3 regions of the Streptomyces sp. NPDC037290 genome follow, and region 2 is predicted to be linked to each of the others. Evidence: riboswitches for the same ligand, from Rfam matches in the RefSeq annotation. Region 2 holds a riboswitch; each other region holds the start of a gene.
The links. Region 2 has a riboswitch for cyclic di-AMP ahead of ACZ7HQ_RS21390 (transglycosylase family protein). Riboswitches for the same ligand answer to the same signal wherever they lie in the genome.
Positions count from the first base shown of each region.

Region 1: linked by a shared signal. The riboswitch ahead of ACZ7HQ_RS06480 (M23 family metallopeptidase) and the one ahead of ACZ7HQ_RS21390 (transglycosylase family protein) in region 2 are both predicted to bind cyclic di-AMP.
Region 3: linked by a shared signal. The riboswitch ahead of ACZ7HQ_RS44225 (transglycosylase family protein) and the one ahead of ACZ7HQ_RS21390 (transglycosylase family protein) in region 2 are both predicted to bind cyclic di-AMP.

Region 1 is NZ_JBVJVZ010000002.1:162,368-169,215, forward strand. It holds gene ACZ7HQ_RS06470 (M16 family metallopeptidase) at 127-1,521, shown strand; gene ACZ7HQ_RS06475 (M16 family metallopeptidase) at 1,518-2,906, shown strand; cyclic di-AMP (ydaO/yuaA leader) riboswitch at 3,153-3,315, shown strand; gene ACZ7HQ_RS06480 (M23 family metallopeptidase) at 3,328-4,071, shown strand; gene ACZ7HQ_RS06485 (GntR family transcriptional regulator) at 4,272-4,967, shown strand; gene ACZ7HQ_RS06490 (HPr family phosphocarrier protein) at 5,141-5,422, opposite strand; gene ACZ7HQ_RS06495 (bifunctional acetate--CoA ligase family protein/GNAT family N-acetyltransferase) at 5,601-6,848, shown strand, end outside.
Region 2 is NZ_JBVJVZ010000005.1:585,502-592,349, forward strand. It holds gene ACZ7HQ_RS21365 (protein kinase domain-containing protein) at 1-341, shown strand, start outside; gene ACZ7HQ_RS21370 (SurA N-terminal domain-containing protein) at 478-1,128, shown strand; gene ACZ7HQ_RS21375 (nucleoside triphosphate pyrophosphohydrolase) at 1,252-2,313, shown strand; gene ACZ7HQ_RS21380 (cytochrome P450 family protein) at 2,310-3,620, shown strand; gene ACZ7HQ_RS21385 (transglycosylase family protein) at 3,771-4,859, shown strand; cyclic di-AMP (ydaO/yuaA leader) riboswitch at 5,042-5,215, shown strand; gene ACZ7HQ_RS21390 (transglycosylase family protein) at 5,220-5,909, shown strand; gene eno (phosphopyruvate hydratase) at 6,203-6,848, shown strand, end outside.
Region 3 is NZ_JBVJVZ010000067.1:985-7,832, reverse strand. It holds gene ACZ7HQ_RS44235 (hypothetical protein) at 1,288-1,503, opposite strand; gene ACZ7HQ_RS44230 (spore-associated protein) at 1,917-2,366, opposite strand; gene ACZ7HQ_RS44225 (transglycosylase family protein) at 2,715-3,440, opposite strand; cyclic di-AMP (ydaO/yuaA leader) riboswitch at 3,445-3,585, opposite strand; partial or broken gene ACZ7HQ_RS44220 (IS30 family transposase) at 3,728-4,569, opposite strand; gene ACZ7HQ_RS44215 (hypothetical protein) at 4,721-5,302, opposite strand; partial or broken gene ACZ7HQ_RS44210 (SulP family inorganic anion transporter) at 6,106-6,754, opposite strand.

The DNA.
Region 1 (6,848 bases), on a different contig from region 2:
CGGGATCCGCTGTGGGCGTACGCCCCGCGGGAACTTCGCCGAGGCCCCGCACGCTTTGCATACAGTGGCAGGAACGGCAGGAAAACCGCGGTTTGCACAACCGCCTCCGCTCGCGAAGGGACGTACATGCCCATGGGTCACACGACCACAGCCGAGGCAGGCTCCGGGGGCCTGACAGCGACCGAGCACCGTCTGGCCAACGGTCTGCGGGTGGTGCTTTCCGAGGACCACCTGACCCCGGTGGCGGCGGTCTGCCTCTGGTACGACGTCGGCTCCCGCCACGAAGTCAAGGGACGTACCGGCCTGGCTCACCTTTTCGAGCACTTGATGTTCCAGGGTTCGGCACAGGTCAAGGGCAACGGTCACTTCGAGCTGGTGCAGGGCGCGGGCGGCTCGCTCAACGGCACCACCAGCTTCGAGCGCACCAACTACTTCGAGACCATGCCCGCGCACCAGCTGGAGCTCGCCCTCTGGCTGGAGGCCGACCGCATGGGCTCGCTGCTGGCCGCCCTGGACGACGAGTCCATGGAGAACCAGCGGGACGTCGTCAAGAACGAGCGCCGCCAGCGCTACGACAACGTGCCCTACGGCACCGCCTTCGAGAAGCTGACCGGCCTGTCGTACCCGGAGGGCCACCCCTACCACCACACGCCGATCGGCTCGATGGCGGACCTGGACGCGGCCACTCTCGAGGACGCCCGCCGGTTCTTCCGCACCTACTACGCGCCGAACAACGCGGTGCTCTCCGTGGTCGGCGACATCGACCCCCGGCAGACCCTCGCCTGGATCGAGAAGTACTTCGGGTCCATCCCGTCCCACGACGGCAAGCCCGCCCCCCGTGACGGCGCCCTGCCGGAGGTCATCGGCGAGCAGAAGCGCGAGATCGTCGTGGAGGAGGTCCCGGCGCGTGCCCTGATGGCCGCCTACCGGCTGCCGCACGACGGCACACGCGCGTGCGACGCGGCCGACCTCGCCCTGACCGTCCTCGGCGGCGGCGAGTCGTCCCGCCTGTACAACCGGCTGGTGCGCCGCGACCGTACGGCCGTCGCGGCCGGCTTCGGCCTGCTGCGCCTCGCCGGCGCGCCCTCGATGGGCTGGCTGGACGTGAAGGCCTCCGGTGACGTCGAGGTGCCGGTCATCGAGGCCGCCATCGACGAGGAGCTGGCCCGGTTCGCCGAGGAGGGCCCCACGCCCGAGGAAATGGAGCGGGCCCAGGCCCAGTTGGAGCGCGAGTGGCTGGACCGGCTCGGCACGGTCGCCGGCCGCGCGGACGAACTGTGCCGGTTCGCCGTCCTGTTCGGCGACCCGCAGCTCGCCCTGACCGCCGTGAAGCGCGTGCTGGCGGTGACCCCCGAGGAGGTCCAGGAGGTCGCCAAGGCCCGTCTGCGCCCCGACAACCGCGCGGTCCTGGTCTACGAGCCGAAGTCCCCGGAGCAGGCCCCGGACGCCGACGTCCCCGAGGACCCCGAGCAGGAAGCGACCGTAGAGGCCGGTAACGAGAACGAGGAGACGGCCAAGTGACCGAGCTCGCCACCATGGACTTCCACCCCCAGCCGCAGCCCGGCGAGGCCAGGCCCTGGGCCTTCCCGGCCCCCGAGCGCGCCGCGCTCGACAACGGCCTGACCGTGCTGCGCTGCCACCGCCCCGGCCAGCAGGTCGTCGCCGTCGAGGTCCTGCTCGACGCCCCCCTGGACGCCGAGCCGGCCGGCCTGGACGGCGTCGCCACGATCATGGCGCGGGCGTTCTCCGAGGGCACCGACAAGCACTCCGCCGAGGAGTTCGCCGCCGAGCTGGAGCGCGCGGGCGCCACCCTGGACGCGCACGCCGACCACCCCGGCGTCCGGCTCAGCCTGGAGGTCCCGGCCTCCCGCCTGGGCAAGGGCCTCGGCCTGCTCGCCGACGCCCTGCGCGCGCCCGCCTTCGCCGAGAGCGAGGTCGAACGCCTGGTCCGCAACCGCCTGGACGAGATCCCGCACGAGCTGGCCAACCCCTCCCGCCGGGCCGCCAAGGAACTGTCCAAGGAGCTGTTCCCGGCGACCTCGCGCATGTCGCGTCCGCGGCAGGGCACCGAGGAGACCGTCGAGAAGATCGACGCCGCCGCCGTACGCGCCTTCTACGACCGTCACGTCCGCCCCGCCACGGCCACGGCGGTCGTGGTCGGCGACCTCACCGGGATCGACCTGGACGCGCTGCTCGGCGACACCCTGGGCGCCTGGACGGGCACCCCGGGCGAGCCGCGGCCCGTGCCGCCGGTGACCGCGGACGACACCGGCCGCGTGGTCATCGTGGACCGGCCCGGCGCCGTCCAGACGCAGCTGCTCATCGGCCGCGTGGGCCGCGACCGGCACGACCGCGTGTGGCCCGCCCAGGTGCTCGGCACCTACTGCCTCGGCGGCACCCTCACCTCCCGCCTGGACCGCGTCCTGCGCGAGGAGAAGGGCTACACCTACGGCGTGCGGGCGTTCGGGCAGGTGCTCAGGTCCGCGCCGGACGGCTCGGGCGTCTCGATGCTCGCCATCAGCGGCTCCGTGGACACCCCCAACACCGGTCCCGCCCTGGAGGACCTGTGGAAGGTGCTGCGCACCCTCGCCGCGGAGGGCCTGACCGACGCCGAGCGGGACGTGGCCGTGCAGAACCTCGTCGGGGTGGCGCCGCTGAAGTACGAGACCGCGGCGGCCGTCGCGAGCACCCTGGCCGACCAGGTCGAACAGCACCTGCCCGACGACTTCCAGGCGACGCTGTACCAGCAGCTGGCGGCGACGGGCACGGTGGAGGCCACGGCGGCCGTCGTGAACGCCTTCCCGGGGGACCGCCTGGTGACCGTCCTCGTAGGTGACGCCTCCCAGATCAAGGCGCCCGTCGAGGCGCTCGGCATCGGTGAAGTGACCGTGGTGGCGGCCGAGTAGACGGCACCGTCGCAGCGGCCGGCGCCGACCGAGCGGCCGCACGCGTGCGTGGGGCCCTGACGACCGACAGGCCGTCAGGGCCCCTGTTGTTCCACTCCCTTCCCCAGATGCCCGATTTGGGGCGGAGGTTGCCTGTCTGCCCTGTGGGATGCGCTACAAAAGCCGGGATCCGTTTGGGATTCGAAAGCGGGCTTTCGTAGCGTCGTCCGGGCTGTTCGTCAGGCAGTGCGCCGCACCCGCGGCACCGGACAGCCATCGCCGAGTCCCCGTACGGCGCGAGCCAGGGGAGCCGGGGACCCATGCAGTCCCTGGGGTGAATCGGGCGCCCGCGCGTCAGCGAGGGGGTCCGTAGGAGACCTTCCTGCTCCGAACCCGTCAGCTAACCCGGTAGGCGAGAGGGAAGGAAAGGACCAGCCACTCCATGGCGTTCATGTGCGCCACCGGGAAGCACCGCAAGCCCGGCCGGGTCAAGCGCACCACCGCTCAGGCGGCCGGTATCGCGGCCCTCACCACCACCGGCGTCATCGGCACCCTCGCCGCGTCCCCGGCGCTCGCCGCCGAGCGCACCGCCGAGCAGACCGGCCTCACCCCGGTGGTCACCGTAGGCGACGACATCGCCGAGCAGATCGACGCGCAGGCCGCCGCGCAGCGGCAGGTCGCCGAGCAGAAGGCGGCCGAGCAGGCCGCGGCCAAGAGGGCCCAGGAGCTCCACGAGGCCAAGGTGCGCGCCGCCCGCGAGGCCGAGCGCAGGCGTCTGAACGCCTTCGTCGCCCCGATCGCGGACTCCTACGTCTCCACGGCCTACAAGGCCAGCAGCTCCCTGTGGTCCTCCGGCTCGCACACCGGCATCGACTTCCACGCGGCCAGCGGCACGCCCGTCCACGCGGCCGGCTCCGGCACCGTCGTCTCCACCGGCTGGGGCGGCGCGTACGGCAACCAGATCGTGATCCGGATGGCCGACGGCATGTACACCCAGTACGGCCACCTGTCGTCGATCGGGGTGACGGCCGGCCAGCGGGTCACCCCGGGCCAGCAGATCGGCCTGTCCGGCGCGACCGGCAACGTCACCGGCCCGCACCTCCACTTCGAGGCCCGTACGACCCCCGACTACGGATCGGACGTGGACCCCGTCGCGTATCTGCGCAAGCACGGCGTGGACGTCTGACACCCTGTCCCTCTTCCTGACAAGCCCCGGCCCGCACCGGCCGGGGCTTTCGCCGTTTTCTGGGGCGTCCGCCGGAGTCGCTGACCAAAAAATATCCATGGATTCCGGCCTGCCGTCGGAATTTCCGCCGTATTGGAATAGAGTCACCGGAACACGCGTCCATCGTCGACGTTTCACGGGGATTAAGGCGGAGGTCGGTCATGCGTATTCCGGCGCACTCGGTGTGTACGGCGATCCGGGACGACATCGTCGCCGGTGTCTACGAACGCGGCGGCCGCCTCACCGAGGAAGTCCTGGCCCGCCGCTACGGCGTCTCGCGCGTCCCGGTCCGTGAGGCCCTGCGCACCCTGGAGGCGGAGGGCTTCGTGCTGACCCGCCGGCACGCGGGCGCGTGCGTGGCCGAGCCGACCGAGCAGGAGGCGGCCGACCTGCTGGAGATGCGCATGCTCCTGGAGCCGCTCGGGGCCGCGCGGGCCGCCCAGCGGCGCACGGAGGCCCACCTGAAGGTGCTGCGCGGACTGGTCAGGATCGGCCAGGAGCGGGCCAGGCGGGGCCACAGCGACGATCTGCGCTCACTGGGCGGCTGGTTCCACGAGACGCTCGCCCAGGCCTGCGGCAGCCCCTCGCTGACCGCGATGCTCACCCAGCTGCGGCACAAGATCGCCTGGATGTACGCGGTGGAGGCGCCGCCGAGCCCGGTGGAGTCCTGGGCGGAGCACGGCGCCATCGTGGACGCGGTGACGCGCGGCGACGGCGAGCGGGCGCGGGCGCTCACGGCGCTGCACACCGAGCGTGCGACGGCCGCGCACCGGCTGCGATTCGCCTCCGGCGCGGACCGCGGGGAGCGTGTGAGGAACTCGCAACATCGCGTAAACATGCCGAGCCTGCGGCATTAACACAAGCGTCGTATACAAAGAAGACGCATTCGGTGGACGCGGATTTCCGCTGCCCTTTTCCCGCGCACCTTCGTATGCCTTTCTCACTCGCCTTCACGCGTCCTGATTTCCGGCACCCGAAAACGCGGAAGCCGCGCCACCCGGAAATGGGTGACGCGGCTCCCTCGTCTCACTCAGACGGTCTCGGGCAGCTCTTCCAGGCCCTCGGAGACCAGCTTGGCCAGACGGTCGAGGGCGACGTCCGCGCCCTCGGCGTCGGAGGCGAGGACGATCTCCTCGCCGCCCTGGGCACCCAGGCCCAGGACCGCCAGCATGGAGGCCGCGTTGACGGGGTTTCCGTCAGCCTTGGCGATCGTCACCGGGACGCCTGCGGCCGTGGCGGCTCGGACGAAGATGGAGGCGGGGCGGGCATGGAGGCCCTCGGCCCAGCCGACGTTGACGCGGCGCTCAGCCATGTGTTGCTGCCCTTCAGTCTTCAGGGTTGTCTAGACCAGTTTCCCATACCGCGAAGCATGCCCGGATCGGATCTTCCTCCGCTCCGGTGCGGCGCCGGAACCGCGGCCTCGGTTCCAGCTTCCGTCCTCCACAGACTGCCCCGCGCCGTTGTCGTACGCGAGCCGTACTCTGGGGCCCATGCAGACCTCGGCGGACCGGCAGGACCGGCACCAGTACCCCGCCCACTGGGAGGCGGACGTGGTGCTGCGCGACGGGGGTACCGCACGCGTCAGGCCCATCACCGTTGATGACGCCGACCGCCTGGTCAGCTTCTACGAGCAGGTTTCGGACGAGTCGAAGTACTACCGCTTCTTCGCGCCGTACCCCAGGCTCTCCGCCAAGGACGTCCACCGCTTCACGCACCACGACTTTGTGGACCGGGTGGGACTCGCGGCCACCATCGGCGGCGAGTTCATCGCCACCGTACGCTACGACCGCATCGGCGCCGACGGCATGCCCGCCTCCGCGCCCGCCGACGAGGCCGAGGTCGCCTTCCTGGTGCAGGACGCCCACCAGGGCCGTGGCGTCGCCTCCGCCCTGCTGGAGCACATCGCGGCCGTCGCCCGCGAGCGCGGCATCCGCCGCTTCGCCGCCGAGGTGCTGCCCGCCAACACCAAGATGATCAAGGTGTTCACGGACGCCGGTTACACCCAGAAGCGCAGCTTCGAGGACGGCGTCGTCCGCCTGGAGTTCGACCTCGAACCCACCGACCGCTCCCTCGCCGTGCAGCACGCACGGGAGCAGCGCGCCGAGGCCCGCTCGGTACGGCGGCTGCTCGCGCCCGGCTCCGTGGCGGTCGTCGGCGTGGGCCGCGCCCCCGGCGGAGTCGGCCGCAGCGTCCTCGGCAACATCCAGGACGCCGGCTACGGCGGTCGGCTGCACGCCGTGAACAAGGCCTTCCCGGAGGACCTCAAGGAGGTCGACGGAGTGCCGGCGCGCCGGTCCGTGCGGGACGTCGACGGCCCGCTGGACCTCGCCGTCGTCGCCGTACCGGCCGAGCAGGTGCCTGCAGTGGTCGCCGAATGCGGAGAACACGGCGTGCAGGGGCTCGTGGTGCTCTCCGCCGGGTACGCCGAGAGCGGCCCCGAGGGGCGCGAGCGGCAGCGGGCGCTCGTGAAGCAGGCACGCGCGTACGGCATGCGGATCATCGGCCCGAACGCCTTCGGGGTCATCAACACCGCGCCCGGCGTGCGTCTGAACGCCTCCCTCGCCCCCGAGATGCCCCGCCCCGGCCGCATCGGCATGTTCGCCCAGTCCGGCGCCATCGGTATCGCCCTGCTGTCCCGGCTGCACCGGCGCGGGGGAGGCGTCACCGGGGTCACCGGCGTGTCCACCTTCGTGTCCGCCGGCAACCGCGCGGACGTCTCCGGCAACGACGTCCTCCAG
Region 2 (6,848 bases):
GCGAACGCGCCGCCGAGGCCGGCCAGGCCGACCCCCAGTCCCTGCGCTACCGCTACGAGGCCGCGCAGTGCCTGGAGCAGCTGGGCGAACCGGCGGCGGCGCTCGCCGAGTACCGCGCGCTGCTGCCGTACTACGAGAACCAGTACGTCTCCGGCGACCCCCAGCTCGCGCACGAGGTGCGCCGGCGTATCGGCCATCTGCTGCTCGCCCTCGGCGACCGGCCGTCCGCCCACGACACCCTCGCCCGGCTGCTGATGGACGTGGAGCGGCTGCACGGCCCCGGTCACCCGATGGCCCTGGAGATCCGGCGCACCCTGCAGTGGCTGGGGCAGGTGCGCTGAGCCGACTCGGTGGTGCGGCGGTGCCCCAAGCGCGTGCGAATCGTTGGTCGAATGGGTTGGCCCGCGCCCGCCCACTCCCTACCATCGATCACGCAAGACTTTGTGCACCGTCGCACAATCTCCCTTGGAGGTCTCCTTGCACCGCCGCCGCACCGCGCTCGTCCTCACCGCCGCGATCGCCGCCGCGGCACCCCTGCTGACCGCCTGTGGAAGCGATGCGCATCCGGGGGCGGCGGCCGTCGTCGGAGGGCAGCGGATCACCGTCGCCCAGCTGCAGAGCCGGGTCGACGAGGTCCGCAGGGCCCAGCGGGCCGCGGTCCCGGACGAGACCCAGTACCAGCAGGTGCTCGCCTCCACCAGCAGCCTCACCCGGGACACCCTGCACAACATGGTCCTCGACCGGGTGCTGCACCGCGCCGCACAGGACGCGGGCGTCACGGTGACCCGCAAGGAGGTCCAGCGGATGCGCGCGGGCCTGGAGCAGCAGGCCGGCGGCGCCAAGGGGCTCCAGGCCGCCTGGCTGCAGAAGTACGGCATCGCCCCCGCCCACCTCGACGAGAACCTCCGCCTCCAGCTGGAGGCGCAGAAGCTGGCCAAGCAGCTCGGCAGCGACACCAGCCAACCCGAGTTCTGGAAGGCGCTGTCCAAGGCCTCCCAGGAGCTCCGCATCGACCTCAACCCGCGCTACGGCACCTGGAACGTGCAGAAGAGCAGCCGCGTGGACGCGAAGACGCCGTGGGTGCGGGAGGTCACGGCGGCGGGCGGCGGGCAGCCGGTGACGGCCTAGCACGGCCGGCACGGCCGGGCCGGGCGCCGTGGCCGGACACGCGTCGGTCATACGATCACACGATCGTCCCCGCCCTGTGGACAACCGAATCCGCCGCCTGCCGCCGTGGGTTACGTTCGGATCGTGAACGCATCCAGCTCCGACCTCGCCGCCACGACCGACCCCGGTCGCATCGTCCTGCTCACCACCAGCCACCGCGTCGCCCCCGGCTTGCTGTCCTGGCCCGCCTGGCAGGCACTGCGCGCCGCCGACGCCGTGCTGTGCGCGGACGGAGCGCATCCGCAGCTGCCGTATCTGCGCGAGGCCGGGACAGCGGTGGAGGAGGCGTCCCCCACCGCGCAGGAACTGGTCGACGCCTGCGCCGGCGGGCGGACCGTGGTGGTCGTGGCCACCGGTGAGGGAGAGCCCGCGCTCACCGACGGCCTGGCCCGCCTGGCCGGCTCGGGCCGCGTCTCCATGCCGGAGCTGGAGCTGCTGCCGGCTTCCTACGACCTGCCGGGCGCCCGCCTGCTGGACCTCGTGCAGGTCATGGACCGCATCCGCGCCGAATGCCCCTGGTCGTCCCGGCAGACCCACGAGGGCCTCGCCAAGTACGGCATCGAGGAGGCGTACGAGCTGGTCGAGGCGATCGAGGCCGGCGACCGCCAGGAACTGCGCGAAGAGCTGGGCGACGTCCTGCTCCAGGTGATCTTCCACGCCCGGATCGCCGAGGAGCACCCGGAAGCGCCGTTCTCCGTCGACGACGTGGCCGGCGGCATCGTCGCCAAGCTCGTCCACCGCCACCCGCATGTCTTCGGTGACGAGAAGGCCGAGACACCGGAGGACGTCAAGGCGCACTGGCTGCGCACCAAGGCCGAGGAGAAGCGGCGCACCTCGGTCACGGAGGGCGTTCCGCTCGCCCAGCCCGCGCTGGCCCTCGCCGCCAAGCTCGCCTCCCGCGCCCGCACCGCGAAGCTGGACGTCCCGCTGCCCCGCGGCGAGGGGATCGGGTACGAGCTGCTCGCGCTGGCGGTCCGTGCCGAGGCGGCGGGCGCGGACCCGGAGGCGGCCCTGCGGGCGGCGGCCCGGGCGTACCGGGAGGCGATCCGGGAGGCGGAGGGCGCCGGGCCGGAGGCTGCGGGCGCGGTCGGCGGCGGCCACCGGGACGCGGAGGCCCACCCGAGTCCGGATACGGTCGAGGAGTGACCGACCAGCACCACCCCCAGGCCGCTCGCGGCCCCGCCCCGGAATCGGCTCCCACCCTGTTCACCTGGGAGTTCGCCACCGACCCCTACCCCGCCTACGCCTGGCTGCGCGAGCACGCCCCGGTGCACCGGACACGGTTGCCCAGTGGGGTCGAGGCCTGGCTGGTCACCCGGTACGCCGATGCCAAGCAGGCCCTGGCCGACCAGCGGCTGAGCAAGAACCCGGCGCACCACGACGAGCCCGCGCACGCCAAGGGCAAGACCGGCATCCCCGGCGAGCGCAAGGCCGAGCTGATGACCCATCTGCTGAACATCGACCCGCCGGACCACACCCGGCTGCGCCGGCTGGTCAGCAAGGCGTTCACCCCGCGCCGGGTCGCCGAGTTCGCGTCGCGCGTGCAGGAGCTGACCGACCACCTCATCGACGGGTTCGCCGAGAAGGGCTCGGCCGACCTCATCCACGAGTTCGCCTTCCCGCTGCCCATCTACGCCATCTGCGACATGCTCGGTGTCCCGCGCGAGGACCAGGACGACTTCCGGGACTGGGCGGGCATGATGATCCGCCACGGCGGAGGGCCGCGGGGCGGCGTCGCCCGGTCCGTCAAGAAGATGCGCGGCTATCTCGCCGAGCTGATCCACAAGAAGCGCGAGGCGCTGCCCGCCGAACCGGCGCCCGGCGAGGACCTCATCTCCGGCCTCATCCGCGCCTCTGACCACGGCGAGCACCTCACCGAGAACGAGGCCGCGGCGATGGCGTTCATCCTGCTGTTCGCCGGCTTCGAGACGACCGTCAACCTCATCGGCAACGGCACCTGCGCGCTGCTCACCCACCCCGAGCAGCGCCGGCGGCTGCAGGACTCCCTGGCCGGGCGGGAATCGGGCCTGCTGGAGACCGCGGTGGAGGAACTCCTGCGCTACGACGGCCCGGTGGAGCTGGCCACCTGGCGGTTCGCCACCGAGCCGCTCACCATCGGCGGCCAGGACATCGCGGCGGGGGATCCGGTGCTCGTGGTGCTCGCGGCGGCCGACCGGGACCCGGAGCGGTTCGCCGACCCGGACGTGCTGGACCTCGCCCGCCGGGACAACCAGCACCTCGGGTACGGCCACGGCATCCACTACTGCCTCGGCGCACCGCTCGCCCGGCTGGAGGGCCAGACCGCGCTCGCCACGCTCCTCACCCGGCTGCCCGACCTCAGGCTCGCGGCCGATCCGGCCGACCTGCGCTGGCGCGGCGGGCTCATCATGCGCGGCCTGCGCACGCTGCCCGTGGAGTTCACACCGGAGTCCGGCAAAGCCGTAGAACGGTGAACATCAGGGACGTTCAACTCTGTGATCTTCACGTGATCTGCGCGGCATTAACTTGTGACAAGTGATCGTCTGCCGATACGTTCACCCATCAGCGTGGCGAGGTATTTCAGCGCGCCGCGCCGCTCCTGCTGTCGCACGAAAGGCTTCCGCATGCTCTCCGGGAACGGTCGTCACCGTCGCCCCCGTCAGGCTCCGGCCCTCCTCGTCGCGGCCGGAGTGACCGGCTCCGCCATCGCCATCCCGTTGCTCGGCGCCGCGAGCGCCAACGCCGCCGACGGCACCACGTGGGACAAGGTCGCCGAGTGCGAGAGCGGCGGCTCCTGGAGCGCGAGCACCGGGAACGGCTACTACGGAGGCCTGCAGATCTCGCAGGACGACTGGGGCAAGTACGGCGGCACGCAGTACGCCGACAGCGCCGACCAGGCCAGCCGCTCGCAGCAGATAGCCGTCGCCGAGAAGATCCTCGCCGACCAGGGCACCAAGCCGTGGGCCATGTGCGCGCTGACCGCCGGCCTGACCTCCGACTCCGCTTCGGTCGACGTCGACACCGGCGTCGGGGGCTCCGGCGGCACCGCCGGGCCGGGCGACACGTCCGGCTCGGCCGACAGCTCCGACTCGTCCGGTCTGCCGGATTCATCCGCATCCGGTTCCGGCTCGGACTCCAACTCCACGTCCGGCACGGACTCCTCGGGTTCGGATGCCTCCGGCTCCTCGTCCGACGCGAGCACCACCCCGGCCCCGAGCCCGAGCCGCCAGGACACCAAGGCCCCGGACGCGACCGAGGGTCCGACCGGGACCAGCACCCCCAAGTCCGACAAGACTGACAAGTCCGGCTTGACCGGAAGTGGCGGCTCGCGGGGGAGTGACAGCGCGCCCTCGGTGCCCCCCGGTACCGACGAATCGGACAATTACCAGCAGCCTGCCGGTTCTTGGAGTCTGATCGACACCGGTGCGCTCAGCAGTGGCGGGCGTCACCGCGGCGGCAGCGCGGATGAAAGTGCGGACGAAAGCGCGACAAACGGTCAGAACGCCGCTTCTTCGGGCCGTCACGCCGGCCGCGCGGCCAGCACCTACACCGTGCGCGAGGGGGACACCCTCGCCTCCATCGCCGACTCCCTTGGCGTCGACGGCGGATGGCGCGCGCTCTATGACGGGAACAAGAGCGTCATCGGCGCCGACCCGAACCACATCGCGGCCGGTCAGACCCTGGACATCGGTTCTGAAACGGTCCAGAAGTAGCGGCAGTTGACACCCCGTTTCGCCGCTGATGTCCGTTTCGGTGAAAGTGTGGGATGAGTCTCAGAAGCCCTGATCGTCTTTGAAATTCCCTCGATCACCTGTCTACGGTCAAGGCCGCTCGTCACCACGAGCCCCGGCATCCGCAACGCCGAATCCTGCCAGCGGTTGCCCGGGAACAGTCGTCGCGTCAAGCGCCGTGGGCAGGAGCGGGGGACCCAAGGTAAGTGCCGGTCCCGGCGGTTGACGCCGGTACCGGCTGGGGGTGAAGCCGCACCTCGCGAGAGCGAGCGTGCGGCCGGGCAACTCAACCGGCCCGAACCCGACAGCTCACCTCGCAGGCGTCGGTGAGGGGATCGATCCATGCTGTTCACCGGCAAGGGCAAGCACCGCCGTCCGTCCAAGGCCACCCGCGTCATCGCTCTCGCCGGCGTGACCGGCGCCGCCGTCGCCGCCCCGCTGATGGCGGCCGGCAACGCCTCCGCCGCCACCGCCTCCGAGTGGGACGCCGTCGCCCAGTGCGAGTCCGGCGGCAACTGGTCCATCAACACCGGCAACGGCTTCTACGGCGGTCTGCAGTTCTCCGCCTCCACGTGGGCCGCGTACGGCGGCACCGCCTACGCCTCGCAGGCCAACCAGGCCACCAAGGCGCAGCAGATAGCCGTCGCCGAGAAGGTCCTCGCCTCCCAGGGCAAGGGCGCCTGGCCGGTCTGCGGCACGGGCCTGTCGAGCGCCGCCTACAACGGCTCCGCGCCCAGCACCCCCTCGAAGAGCACGGCGCCGAGCACCACCACCCGCTCCACCGGCACGCAGGCCGCCTCCCGCTCCGCCGAGCGCACGGCCCCGTCCGCGAGCAAGACCGTCACCACCCCGACCGGCAAGAAGGTCAAGAAGGGCGACGGCGAGTACAAGGTCGTCAAGGGTGACACCCTTAGCACCATCGCCGAGAAGCACCACGTCCAGGGCGGCTGGCAGAAGCTGTTCAAGCTGAACAAGGACATCGTCGAGGACGCGAACCTCATCTACCCGGGCCAGCAGCTGCACCTGAAGTAGGCGCGGCGGCCCTCGGGTCCGCCCCCCGGTCCCCACGGGCTCCCCGCCCCGGCGCGTGTTCCCCCGTACGCGCCGGGGCGGGGTCTTTTTCTGTGTGCCCCGCGTGTTTCCCCGCTCTTCACCCCCACCCCCCTTTGTTCCGCTCATGAACAATGGGTACCGTCTGCGTGTCCCTCCCCGTCCACGGGGCGGTCGGTCGGTGGCTGATCCCCTGGAGACGGTTAGGCTCTAGTCGCAAGGCAGCGCCGTAAGGCACACCGCCCCGCACTTCCAGCGTCACATCCAAGAAGGAGATGCTCGTGCCGTCCATCGACGTCGTCGTAGCCCGGGAAATCCTGGACTCCCGAGGCAACCCCACGGTCGAGGTCGAGGTCGGCCTCGACGACGGCAGCACGGGTCGTGCCGCCGTCCCGTCCGGCGCCTCGACCGGCGCCTTCGAGGCCATCGAGCTGCGCGACGGTGACCCCAACCGTTACCAGGGCAAGGGCGTCGAGAAGGCCGTCCTCGCCGTCATCGAGCAGATCGGCCCGGAGCTGGTCGGCTACGACGCCACCGAGCAGCGCCTGATCGACCAGGCCATGTTCGACCTGGACGCCACCGACAACAAGGGCTCCCTCGGCGCCAATGCCATCCTCGGCGTCTCCCTCGCCGTCGCCCACGCCGCCTCCGAGGCGTCCGACCTCCCCCTCTTCCGCTACCTGGGCGGTCCGAACGCGCACCTGCTGCCGGTGCCGATGATGAACATCCTCAACGGCGGTTCGCACGCGGACTCCAACGTGGACATCCAGGAGTTCATGATCGCCCCGATCGGCGCGGAGTCCTTCTCCGAGGCCCTGCGCTGGGGCACCGAGGTCTACCACACCCTCAAGAAGGTGCTGAAGGGCAAGGGCCTGTCCACCGGCCTCGGCGACGAGGGCGGCTTCGCCCCGAACCTCGGCT
Region 3 (6,848 bases), on a different contig from region 2:
GGGTCTGCGAACGTCACGATAGGGCGTTCTTTGACTCTTATATAGGGGGACTGGGTGGCGGCGGCTTGGCGGTGGCCGCTATCCCTGAGCCCCAACTCTTTGGCGGCACAATGCTCACAGTGCCGCTGAAGCCGTTGGACCCGTCGCCTCTCCCCGTGGGCGACGGGGCCAACACATGGAGGGAGCGGCACTCCGCCGCCAAGGTCACCCTCGGGCACGTCGAGATACCGCATTCCTTGCGGCCTGCTGGAGCGCTCGGGGCCGGACGCATCGACCGAGACCAGCCGGGGCGGCCACGGCACGAGACCGCGTCTGTCCTTTCACCCGTGCCTGGCCTTGAACACTACGATTCTCATCAGGGAATGGCGTTTCCCATGAGTCTTCGCCGTCGATAAGGAACGCAGCATACGGCGTACTGCGGAGCGGCTGAGCATGTCGGTCCGAGGGGGCTCCCATTCCGTTTGGCCGCACGGGGCATGCCGGCAGGTGGATAAGATTTCGGCAACGGTAAGGGGGTCATTCATGGTTGCGCCTCTCCTTGTCACGGGTTGCTGATAGCCATCCTTTCCAGCCAGCCAACCGAATCGCCCGGACAAACGTAAGCGTGTGTGCTCGGAACGCAGACGCACAACGTGGCCACCCCCTGGTGTGCGGCGCACACCCGTGCACAGCCGCGCACTCGGTGGGTACGTCGCTCGCACCCCGAACGCCTGCCGCGTAAGCGTCTCGGAAACCGGATGAGGAGAACAGGACCACAGCGTCGACACGAGGCACGGCTGACGTACCCACGAGAGCAACTGGATCGAGTACCTCGCCGGCGGGCTCTCAGACTTTCCAAGCGGATAAGGTCCTCCACGCCGTCGGGTGCCGCTGGTGCGGCCCGCCGAGGCAAAAGCATGCCGCACGAACCCGCACCCGTCTGCCGGCATTGGTGGGCTCAACGACCGCGGACGAGGGCACGAGTCGTTCAGGCAGTGCCAGATCGGCCTGGTGCAATTGTCGGTTGCCAGCCGTGACTGACCGACAGGGTTCCCACGCCCGAACGGGATCGCCGGACTCGGTTTCCGGCCGAACGTCCGGCGACCCCGACGGCATGCGGTGCGGACGCGCCTGCGCTGCGGAACGCGCCCCACCATCGTCCGGGCATGATCCGACCAGGGGCCCGCGCACGGGAAGATGAGCAGGGCGCCGCCGGTGAGAAGGTGCAATGCCGGTCAACGCTCTCCGCAAGGGGCCTTGGCCGGGCTTCCCCGCCCTGCGAGTCCCGCAGGCTGCCGAGGCCGATATTCAGTCGATACCGCGAACAATGTTGGTCTCCGACGGGTCCTCGTCACAACCCGCGAGGCAGATCGCCGGCGCTTGTCCTGGCAGCGTGGCTTGCCTCGTGCCATCGACGGCAAGAGGATCGAACATCATCCCCGCCACGGAAAGAACTGCGCCGACGCCCTTGCCGCGTCTGTCCTGGGCATCGGCTGCTGTCTCACGTAGGTGCCTCCTGGTCATATCTGCCTCCACCGTACCGAGCGATCGAAAGCCCCATCCCTTTCGAATGCCCTGTCTCACAGTCAGCAGGAGAGCGTCGAAAGACGACGTACCGGAGCCCTTCGTTGCGCAGGGAAGTCGGGGTGGGCCCTTGCGTCTGACTGTCCACCCCGACCGATGCCCCGCCCACGCACCCCTGTGATGCAGACGGGGCACGATCAGTAGACCGGCCGCGTGGTCAACGGCGGAAGGCAGTTCAGCCGCTGGGGGCGTGAACGTGTTGAAACCTGGTCCGTTCTCAGCGGTGTTTCCATCGCCGGCCTGCCGTGACCGCGCCACAGTTACGTGGCTGAACATGCAGAGGGATGACCGGGCGCGCTGTTGTCCGGCGCTGACGTAGGGACCGATGCGGCGGCCGGACATGGAGGGGCAGGTCAACGGGTGAAGGTGACCCGGTGTTCCTTCAGCGCGGAGCAGTTGGAGCCGGTCACCTGGACGAACACCTTGTCGATGTTGCCACCCCAGTCGACGCAATGGCCCTCGCCGTGGACGCCGGCCGGCCCCGCGAACAGCGTGTACCGACCGTAGTCCTGGGCGCCCTTGTCGGTGTCGGTGACGTAGACCCACGCGGACATGGCCAGCGCGGCGCCCGCCTTGTTGCGGATGGTCGCGACGCAGTTCTTGCCGTTCGAGGAGTTGTACGTCAGATAGACGGTGCCGAGCGAGCCGACGGGAGCAGAATTCACGGTCTTGTACCCCTTCCCGCCACAAACCTTCTGCGGTGTGGTGGTGGCAGCGGCGGAGGCGGGCGTCAGGGCGCCTGTGGTCCCCAGCGATAAGGCGGCTAATGCGGCGATGGTGAGAGCGGAACGAGAAAAACTCATCTTTCCCCCTTGCGGATCTCGGAGGCGGTGCATCTGTGTCGTGTGATCCGCGAGGCATCCGCATGACGCGCCCTGCCCACAAGGAGGTGCCGGAGTCGAGCAGTCTCTGCGCGCGGTCCGGCTGTCAGATCTCGAAGGGCTCGCTCAATGGCGTTGTTGCAGTGTGGCGCGACACCGGACTCTCGCGTGTCGACCCGGCGCCATGCTCCATGAAACGAATATTTCGGACATTCTTCAGTCTTCTAGGCTAACACAGCCGAACCGGCCCCTCGGGGAGCTGACGCCCCGGTGGATGAGCTACAGCACCACCCACCGAACGTCATGGCAGGGCGAAGACCCGGCGTTGGCCTACTTGCCCAGTCGGAGCTGCTGACCCGGGAAGATGAGGTTCGCGTCCGCGACGATGCCCTTGTTCAGCTCGAACAGTTCCTTCCAGCCGCCGGCCACGCGGTGCTTGACGGCGATGGAGCTGAGCGTGTCGCCCTTGACGACCTTGTACTCGCCCGAACCGTGAGAGGTGACCCGCTGGTCCGTGGAGCGGGTGGTGGCGCTGGAGCCTGTGCTCGCGCCTTCGCCGGAATGGGTACCAGTGCTCTCGTCGGAACCGGCACGAGTGCTCTCGCGGGCGCTGGTTTCTCCGGAACCGGTGTCAGTGTTCTCGCGGGCGCTGGTTTCTGCCGACGCGGAGCCGACGGAGTACGAGGTGCTCGACAGACCTGTCCCGCAGACCGGCCAGGCACCCTTGCCCTGGCCCGCGAGGACCTTCTCGGCGACGGCTATCTGCTGCGCCTCGCTGGCGAGGTCGGCACGCGCGGCGTAGGCGGTACCGCCGTACGCGACCCAGGTGGAGTTGGTGAATTGCAGGCCGCCGTAGAAGCCGTTGCCGGTGTTGATGGACCAGTTGCCGCCGGACTCGCACTGGGCAACGGCGTCCCACTCGGAGGCGGTGGCGGCGGAGGCGTTGCCGGCCGCCATCAGCGGGGCGGCGACGGCGGCGCCGGTCACGCCGACGAGAGCGATGACGCGGATGGCCTTGGACGGACGGCGGCGCTTGCCCTTGCCGGATAACAGCATGGATCGATCCCCTCACCGACGCCTGCGAAGTGAGCTGCCGGGTTCGGGCCGGTTGAGTTGCCCGGCCGCGCACTCGCTCTCGCGAGGTGCGGCTTCACCCCCAGCCGGTACCGGCGTCAACCGCCAGGTCCGGCACTTACCTTGGGTCTCCCGCTCCTGCCCACGGCGCTTGACGCGACGACTGTTCCCGGGCAACCGCTGGCAGGATTCGGCGTTGCGGCAGCCGAGGCTCACGATGGTGAGCAGTCACGACCGTAAACACGCAATTCCCGGAACGCCAAAAACGATCAGGGCTTCTGAGATCTATCTCTCACAGCATTAAGTGAGCCTTCACTCTGATGTGTGGGAACACGGGCTTCAGCAGGCGTCTTCAAACCGAGCGTTTTCCGGGGTCTGCTGTTGAGAGCGTGAGCAACAGCTCGTCGGCGTCCCATCGCGGCACGTCTGTTCCTTTGGGAAAGTACTGGCGCAAGAGGCCATTCGTGTTCTCGTTGGTGCCCCGTTGCAGGGGCTGCGCGGGTCGGCGAAGTACCCCTCCAGCCCGGTGCCGACGCTCAGTTGGGTGTGCTGGCCCAGCTCCTTGCCGCCGTCCCAGATCAGCGAGCGGCGCAGTTGCTCGGGCAGCGTGGTGATCGTGGTGGCGATCGCGTCGTTCACGGCCTCGGCGCCACGGCCGGGCCATTCCTGGCCCGTGGCTCGACACCGTAGCCGTCCCATCGGGGCGGTTGCAGCAGCATGGTGAACCGGATTCGGGGAAGTCGAACTTCAGCCGGTTCGAGATCTACTCCGGGCTCCAAGCCGGGGCCCACCTGCGGTCTTCTCGTCGCGGCTTGTTACGGCCCTTCCAGGCTGCGGCCTGAGGTCCTGGCACTGGCGTCCCCTCAGGTCGGTGGACCTGGCCGGAGAGCCGCTCTTGGCAACTCCCGGGAGATGGTCGCCGGGTCACGACCGAGCCGGCGAGTGATCTCACGAACCCCAGCTTGCTGGGCTGTCATCAAGGCGATTTCTTCGCGTTCCTCGCTGGTCAGCCCTTTGGTGCGATCTCCCGCCAGAACAACCGTTCTGCATCTCGGCGAAGCGACGGTTTCCCAGGCGACTTCATCGGCGCCCTGCCCGTCGGCGCCTTCATCCATCCCGCTGGCCTGCCCATCAACACCTCCAAGATCGAGGTGCTGCGATGACCAGTTGAATCCGCCCACTGCCCGATCCACGCACTGTCGACTCGGACCGGGCCATTTTCTTGACCAAAACAATTGTTGGCCGCACGGAATGAAGTATCTTCATCGTCGTTGGCGGGCGGCCTGCTTGTTCTGGCCGAGGTCGGCGCCGATGTCCTCGCACACCACGCCGTATGCCAAAGCCCGGGCAACGGCGAGTGGTTCAAGATGGTCGGCGAGCTCGCGCAGTTGGCGGATCAGGGTGAGGGCTGCGCGGGGGCGCTCGTCCGCCAACTCTCCGAGGGTTTCGCCAAGCTCGCCGATCCGGGAGCGGTAGCAGTCGGGGACTACCGGGGACACGGCGTGTTCGGCGGCTTTCGCGTGTGCCATCCATTCACCGAGGGCCTCGAGGCCTTGGCCATCGTGGCGGGTGAGCGCGCCTGAGGTGATCGTTCCGCCATCGGGGTCGTAGGGGAGTGAGCAGCCTCGCCAGCCGCAGGTGCAGGCCGGTTGGAGAGCCGCAGGTTGCGGCAGGCGTTCGGGAGCCGGCCCCTGCCAGTTGCCCGCGCGGCGGTCCGGGCAATCAGTGAAGTTCCGCTCGATCAGGACGCGGCCGCTGCGATAGGTGGGAATGGAACCGTCGTCCAGGACACCAAGGGTGAATCCACTGTGGCCGGGAGAGCCCGAGGGAAGGTCCCAAGACACGGCTACACCTCCCGGCCGGGGAGTCCGGCTACGGTGCCGGGGCCGAACTGGTTCGACGCATGCCGCGCGACACAGGCGACGGCATTGAATTCACACCGGTCCGCGAAGGTGCGCACGCGCGCGGGGAGCGGGACCGGCGTCATGGTCGGATTTATCCACATGCCGCTACCATGTCCGCAATCGCCCATGCCGTCTACAGAATCGGCGGTTCTTAACGCAAAGGCGCTGCCTGCGCACGCCCGGCATTCCGACTTGCTTCCCGATTCCGCGTGCAGACCGAAGGATCTGTGCAGGAGCGTCCCCCACCACACCCGCATGGGCGGGGCAGAGTCTCCGCACTGGCCGGCCCGGCAGTCCGGTGAGCCTTCGCCACGCCGCGACCGCAGTCACCCTACGAACGACCGCTCGTACCGGTACGACCATTGTTCGGTGCACCGAACAGTTATGTGGAAAGGCCACACAGTTCCCGCTCTCGCCTTGCCCCTGGCTTTCCTTACATGATTTCTTTTACCTCGCAGCGCGCCGCCTGAACGGCGGAGGCGGCCCGCCGCTCCATCCGACGGACGCCACTGGTCCCGTCCATCGCGATGGAAACGCGTCTGGCCCCTCGCGACACTTGTGAGGGGCCAGTTGCAGCCGGCGGTCTGCCGACTTCCCGTACACAGAACACCCTCCTGCTCCGCAGCTGCTCAACCCTCCAGACCCCCGCTGACCCGTACATCCCCCGGCGGATCAGCGGACAGACGGGCCCCGCCCCTCACGGGGCGGGGCCCCGTTGCACATGGTGCTTCAAAAGGCCTGCGTCACTGGGAACTTGTCAGCATCTGGACCGGCTCGGCACTGACCGCTCCTCGACGCTCAACCCAGTTCTCCAGGGCCGTACGGCAGGCATGGTCCAGGTCGTGGAGGCCGGAGAGATCCACCTCCACCGGACGGTCCTGGGGAAGGGATTCCAGCGTGTCGACAATCTTCGGCAGCCGGAGGAAGGTTCGCGTTGCTTGACAGGTGCGCCCGGATCGGTCCGGCACCCTTGTCGACGACCGCCAGCTTCACGTGCGAGGCTTCCCAGGCGGTCTTGACGCCAGGGCCAGACCGATCAGCACACCCTCGAACATGTTCACATGACGATCGCGACGGCGGATACGACGAGGATCAGCGCCTCTCCACGGTGTTCCCGCCACAGTGAGACGACCTGCCGGAACGGGATCAGCTTCCAGCCGTCATGTACCAGGACACCTGCCAGGGCGGGCAGCGGAATCATCGCCAGCGCGAACGGCAGCAGCGCCACGAACAGCCCGTGCAGGACTCTGGACGTCTTGGTCTCGCCCCCGGCTGGGCACTGGCAGCGCTGCGCACGATCACCACGTTGATGGGCAGCGCGCCCAGCGCGCCGCCGACGGCGTTCCCCACGCCCTGCGCCATGAGCTCCTTGTCGTACGAGTGATCAGGGCCGGAACGACCCGGGAGTCGTAGCAGGTGATGAACAGGACCTGACTGGCCGTCGGCGAGCTTGGGGAACTCCTCAGGGCGCTGTCCAAGGCACGGG